Regions from separate parts of the Serratia rhizosphaerae genome, predicted to be linked through region 1. Evidence: predicted binding sites of a transcription regulator. Region 1 holds the regulator's gene; the other holds the start of a gene.
What was found. The regulator ArgR, encoded in region 1, controls arginine synthesis, uptake and breakdown. The targets are predictions, from matches to a motif close to ANTGAATAAAAATACANT.

Region 1 (3,396 bases):
CTAATCAAAAAAGGAAGATCAACATGAATTCAAGGAGTGAAGATTGGCATCCTGCCGATGTCATTGCAGCACTACGTAAGAAGGGTACGACACTGGCAGCAGTATCGCGCAGCGCCGGACTCAGTTCCTCAACCCTGGCGAACGCCCTGTCCCGCCCCTGGCCGAAAGGCGAGTGGCTGATCGCCGAGGCGCTGAACGTTCACCCTTCGGAGATCTGGCCAAGTCGCTATTTTGATCCCGAAACCCGGCGTTTGCTGGACCGCAAGAGTCGGATAAAATCCTGACGTCAGGGCATAAAAAAACCGCCGGGAACACGCCGGCGGCCTTTGTATCACGCGGTGGGGTCAATCAGTTGTTGATAAACGTCTCGCCCAGCTCGATATCTTTATGCAGAACGTCCAGCATATCGCTCAGCGCTTTTTGCTCAAAGGCGCTTAGCGTACCGATGTCTTTACGTTCTTCAACGCCGTTTTTACCCAGCAGCAGCGGCTGTGCGAAGAAGCGGGCGTATTTGCCATCGCCTTCCACATAGGCGCATTCGACAATGCCCTGCTCACCCTGCAGCGCACGCACCAGAGACAGACCAAAGCGTGCCGCCGCCTGGCCCATGGACAGCGTAGCCGATCCGCCGCCGGCTTTGGCTTCAACCACTTCAGTACCCGCGTTCTGAATACGCTTGGTCAGGTCGGCCACTTCCTGATCGGTAAAGCTCACGCCCGGAATCTGAGACAGCAGAGGCAGAATGGTTACGCCAGAGTGGCCGCCGATGACCGGCACGTTCAGCTCTTCCGGCTTTTTGCCTTTCAGCTCAGCCACGAAGGTGTTGGAACGGATAATATCCAGCGAAGTCACGCCGAACAGTTTGTTTTTGTCGTACACGCCCGCTTTCTTCAACACTTCCGCCGCAATGGCGACGGTGGTGTTCACCGGGTTGGTGATAATACCGATGCATGCTTTCGGGCAGGTTTTCGCCACTTGTTCAATCAGGTTACGCACGATGCCGGCGTTAACGTTGAACAGATCGGAACGATCCATGCCCGGCTTGCGTGCTACGCCAGCGGAAATCAGCACCACATCGGCGCCCTGCAGCGCCGGCGTGGCGTCTTCGCCGCCGAAGCCTTTGATGGTAACGGCGGTCGGGATGTGGCTTAAGTCAACGGCAACGCCTGGCGTAACGGGGGCAATGTCGTAGAGGGAGAGTTCAGAACCTGCAGGTAGCTGGGTCTTGAGTAAAAGGGCAAGGGCCTGGCCAATACCGCCAGCTGCGCCGAGAACTGCAACTTTCATCCTATACTCCTTGTATTATCTTAAATATAAAAGCGCCGTGAATTCTGGGTTACGGAACTTATGTTATCGCGCCTTAAAAACAATCACTTAAGCATTGGATTGAGAACTGACGCAATAAAATAACCGTGATCGCGGACATTTTAGATTAAATAACTGGTGCATGAAGGGCATAGCGCACAGTAATCGAAAATTGTGCGAAGTTATTCACGCGCAAGTTAACCGGCCGTTACATTACACCCTTACGCAACATCAGAACAACATCATTTTAATAACATTTTATTCACCATTCTCCGCCGATGAATCCTGTGAGAAAGGGCATATTCATGACACTCGTATTTTGCTAAAATAACGCCCTTTCCCCGTCGTTCCGGCCGTTTTTTGCTGGTCGACCCCCTGGTTTTATTGCATAAAAATTCATCTATATGCATAATAATGACATCTATTGGCAACATTCCACGGTGCAAAATGCGTAATCCCGCAAAGCAGGAAGATCTGATCAAAGCGTTCAAGGCGTTATTGAAGGAAGAAAAATTCAGTTCGCAAGGCGAGATCGTTTTGGCGCTGCAAGAAGAAGGCTTCGAAAACATTAACCAATCCAAAGTATCACGCATGCTGACCAAGTTCGGCGCGGTACGCACGCGTAATGCCAAAATGGAGATGGTGTACTGCCTTCCCGCCGAACTGGGGGTGCCCACCACCACCAGCCCGCTGAAGAATCTGGTGCTCGACGTTGACCACAACGATGCCGTGGTGGTCATCCACACCAGCCCTGGCGCAGCACAGCTGATCGCCCGCCTGCTCGACTCTCTGGGCAAATCAGAAGGCATCCTCGGCACCATCGCCGGTGATGACACCATCTTCGTTACGCCGGCCAGCGCCTTCACCGCCCGCCAGCTGTATGAAGCCATTCTGGCGCTGTTCGAACAGGAACTGTAATTATCACTTCCCGGTAATACGCGGTCTGCGGCCGCGTATTACGCATGCCTCCTAACCTCCCCGGCTATTGCATACTTTTTCGCTGTCACGCCAATAACGACGATCGCTCCGGCAACGTCATCATTCGCCACATTTCATCACTGCATTTTTCCACAGATGACCGATTCCGCACTTTTCGACAAAGTCACTCACTTGCTTGATATTACAGAAAATTAACATCAAAAGACCATTTTATAATCACTTTTTATTCCTGTGGGTTATAAGAAATGGTAAGCATAATGATAAAGTTTCATAGGGAACTGTTAGCAAACTATTAATTTTTCGGGTTACTAGCTGTATACTCATTTCCGTGACATGAATCACAGTTCACAGGAACTGATAAAAGAATTCTACGAGGTCAAATCATGAAAGTTAAAACTACTGTTGTGACTCTTGGCGTGCTGTCTATGCTTTCGTTCGGTGCTTTTGCAGCACAATCCGTTAACACGGAGCAGGCAGCAAAACTGCAGCCGGCAGGCACCATTACCGTCAGCGGCGTTGCCGCAGCGCCTTCCGATATCCGTCAGGCGCTGTCTGATAAAGCCGATGCCAAAGGCGCCACCGCTTTTCGCGTGATTGAAGCGCGTAATGAAGGCAACTTCCACGCCACGGCAGAAATCTACAAATAAGTACTCAAGAACGCTCCGATAACGGACGAATAAATCTCTGGCAACGCTATACCCATAACGGTCTTCAAGAATAAAAAAACAACCCGTCCTTCCAGGCCGTTACCGATTAGCATCAAGGACTACCATCATGAACATGAAATTTTCGATTGCAGCGATGGCGCTGCTGTCAGCCGTCTCTTTTGGCGCTTCAGCCGCCACGCTGGTGAGCAATGAACAGGCCAGCACCCTGCAGTCTGTCGGCACCGTGACCGCCAGCGGCGTCGCCGGTTCACCGTCAGACGTTCGCCAGGCGCTGTCCGATAAGGCCGACCAACAGGGCGCCAAAGCCTACCGCATTATTGAAGCCCGTGAGAACGGCAACTGGCACGCCACGGCCGAAATCTATAAATAACCATTCAGGGACGTGTTGACTGAGCTGATTATCCTCGTCAATGCCACTGCCGAGTTCTGACGTTAACGCGAATTCTCTGAAGAACCCCTCGTCGTCCTATCCGACGAAACCCCA
Region 2 (3,396 bases), 1.6 Mb from region 1:
ATCAAGTCGGTGCAGCCAAGCCGCTTACCGGCGCATGAAACCGCCTATGCGATGACGGTGCATAAGTCGCAGGGGTCGGAATTCGATCATACGGTGCTGGTGTTGCCCAACCATTATCTGCCGGTGCTGACGCGGGAGCTGGTGTACACCGCGATTACCCGCGCGCGTCAGAGGCTGTCGCTGTATGCTGTTGATAAGGTATTGATGAGCGCCGTGCGTACGCCGACGCAGCGCCGTAGCGGGCTGGCGGAACGTCTGATGATGGCAGACGATGAACAGGGGCGTTAATACGCCCCTGCATAACTTACAGATCGGCCAGCAGGATTTTTGAGCGGCGCTGATAGTTGTACAGCGCCTGTTTCTGCATCGGCAGTACGTCAACCTCCGCCGGCGTGAAGCCCCGCTCCTGGAACCAGTGAATACTGCGGGTGGTAAGCACGAACAGTTTTTGCAGTCCCATCTGCCGCGCCTGGCTTTCCACCCGCTGCAGCAGCATTTCGCCGCGTGATGAACTGCGGTAGTCCGGATGCACCGCCACGCAGGCCATCTCGCCAATCTTCTCTTCCGGGAAGGGGTAGAGGGCCGCACAGGCGATAGTCAGGTTATCCCGCTCAATAATGGTGAACTTATCGATCTCCATCTCCAACTGCTCGCGTGAGCGACGCACCAGAATGCCCTGTTGTTCCAGCGGGCGAATCAGTTCGAGAATGCCGCCGATGTCGTTGATGGTTGCTCGCCGCACCTGTTCGGCGCTTTCCATCACGATCTGCGTACCGATACCGTCACGGGAGAACAGCTCTTGCACCAGCGCGCCGTCTTCCTGGTAGCTGATCAGGTGACAGCGCCGCACGCCGCTGCGGCAGGCTTTTACCGCACCGCGCAGGAAGCGGACGGTGCCGGAGTGGTAGTCGCCGTTCTCCTCCAGCGCATCCAGACGTTTCTGCGCATCGTTAGGGAACAGTTCGGAGATAATCTCGCCCTCGGTGTCGGTTACCCCCTGTGAAGAACAAAAGCCGATCATCTTTTCCGCTTTCAGCTTGCTGGCCAACTGGGTCGCTACTTCTTCTGAGGTCAGGTTGAAGCTTTCACCGGTGACGGAAACCGCCACCGGGCCGATCAGTACGATGGCGCCGCTGTCGAGCTGACGGTGAATAGCCTCTTCATCAATACGACGGATACGCCCGCTGTGGTGGTAATCCACCCCGTCATCGATACCCAGCGGCTGGGCGATAATAAAGTTACCGCTGACTACGTTGATATGCGCGCCCTGCAGCGGGGTATTGTTCAGGCTCATCGACAGCCGGGCGGTGATATCCAACTGCAGCAGGCCGGCAGCCTGCTTGACCAGCTCCAGCGTCGGCGCATCGGTCACACGGGTATGTTTGTGATAAAGCGGTTCGAGATGATGCTGCGCCAGGTTGGCATCAATCTGCGGTCGTGCGCCGTAGACCACCACCAGGCGGATGCCCAGGCTGTGCAGCAACCCGATATCGTTAACGATATTAGTGAAGTTTTCATGCTCAATCGCCTCGCCACCGAGCATCACGACGAATGTCTTGCCGCGGTGGGCGTTGATATAGGGAACTGAGTGACGGAATCCTTGAACCAGCTCTGTACTACGTTCCTTCACGGCAAACCTCATGTGAATATTTATACGGTATTTTTGTATTTTTATTCTTTTCTGCCGCTAATGGCAAGGAGGAATTTGCGTTGTTTTCCCTGCTAACACTGTTAAATCGTTAATAAATTGAAAACCCATCAAAAGATTTTCTGATGACAGCGCCGAATGGATTCGTTAAAGTTTTCGGCATTGTCTCTATTTTGCTGTTTTTTTAGTCTACTGCTATTGGTTGGAGCCGCATGTCAAACGATAATCACAATCTGGGTCGCCGTCGTCTGTTGCAGGGGGTTACCGCAACCTGGTTGCTGAGCGTGAGCCGTGTCGGTTTTGCCGCGTCGTCGCATGTTATCGCGGTGCGTGTCTGGCCTTCATCCACCTACACGCGCGTGACGCTTGAGTCCAACGTGGCGCTGAAGTACAAGCAGTTTGCGCTGACCAATCCCGATCGGATCGTGGTGGATATTGAGGGCGTGCAGCTTAACAGCGTGCTGAAAGGCATCGCCTCCCAGGTGCAAAACAGCGACCCTAACCTGAAGCAGGCGCGCGTCGGCCAGTTCGATAAAGACACCGTGCGTCTGGTGCTGGAGCTGAAGCAGGACGTCCGCCCGCATATGTTCACCCTGGCGCCGATTGCTGAATACCGCAACCGTCTGGTGCTGGATATGTATCCCAGCAAGCCGGCGCCCGGTGATGATGACTATGATCCGCTGTTGGCGTTGCTGGAAGATTACAATAAGGGCGATCTGGAACGGACGCTGCCGGCACCGGCCAAAGCGCCGCAAACCGGTAAGGCGGGGCGTGACCGGCCGATTGTCATTATGCTCGACCCGGGGCACGGCGGTGAGGATCCCGGTGCGATCGGCAAGTACAAAACGCGCGAGAAAGACATCGTGCTGCAGATTGCCCGTCGGCTGAGAACGATGATCAAACGCGAACCGAATATGAAAGTCTTTATGACGCGTAACGAAGATGTTTTCATTCCGCTGAAGGTGCGGGTGGCAAAAGCGCGCAAGCAGCGCGCCGATCTGTTTGTCTCCATCCACGCGGATGCCTTTACCAACCGTGCGGCGCGTGGCTCATCGGTGTTTGCGCTGTCGACTAAAGGGGCAACCAGCGCCGCGGCGCGCTATCTGGCGCAGACGCAGAACGAATCGGATCAGATTGGCGGCGTCAGCAAAAGCGGTGACCGCTATCTGGATCACACCATGTTCGATCTGGTGCAGACGGCGACCATCAACGACAGCCTGAAATTTGGCAAGGAAGTGCTGCATCGGATGGGCAGTATCAACCGGTTGCACAAGAATCGTGTCGATCAGGCCGGTTTTGCGGTGTTGAAGGCGCCGGACATTCCTTCCATTCTGGTGGAGACGGCGTTTATCAGCAACGTGGAAGAAGAGCGTAAACTGCGTACCAGCCGTTTTCAGCAGCAGATCGCGGAATCCATACTGGCGGGTATCAAGGCTTATTTCTCCAACGGCGGAGCGAGGCGTTAAAGAGAAAGATGGCGCTGGGCTGCGGCCCGGCGTGATGATGTTGGCGGATTTCAGATACAAAAAAACACCCATAAGGGTGTCTATTGTCATCATCAATAATGGTTGCGGGGGCCGGATTTGAACCGACGACCTTCGGGTTATGAGCCCGACGAGCTACCAGGCTGCTCCACCCCGCGTCCGTCTTGATGCTTGTGCGTTCTTTATCGTTTGGTTGCGGGGGCCGGATTTGAACCGACGACCTTCGGGTTATGAGCCCGACGAGCTACCAGGCTGCTCCACCCC

Region 2: the regulator ArgR is predicted to act here: its motif matches at 1,663-1,680, upstream of argA (amino-acid N-acetyltransferase).

What each region holds. Positions count from the first base shown of each region.
Region 1 covers NZ_CP041764.1:1,694,225-1,697,620, forward strand. Annotated here, with positions in the region: gene FO014_RS07985 (helix-turn-helix domain-containing protein) at 24-284, shown strand; gene mdh (malate dehydrogenase) at 349-1,287, opposite strand; gene argR (transcriptional regulator ArgR) at 1,753-2,223, shown strand; gene yhcN (peroxide/acid stress response protein YhcN) at 2,628-2,891, shown strand; gene yhcN (peroxide/acid stress response protein YhcN) at 3,019-3,282, shown strand.
Region 2 covers NZ_CP041764.1:3,318,949-3,322,344, forward strand. Annotated here, with positions in the region: gene recD (exodeoxyribonuclease V subunit alpha) at 1-288, shown strand, start outside; gene argA (amino-acid N-acetyltransferase) at 305-1,642, opposite strand; gene amiC (N-acetylmuramoyl-L-alanine amidase AmiC) at 1,861-3,114, shown strand; tRNA gene FO014_RS15450 (tRNA-Met) at 3,214-3,290, opposite strand; tRNA gene FO014_RS15455 (tRNA-Met) at 3,323-3,396, opposite strand, start outside.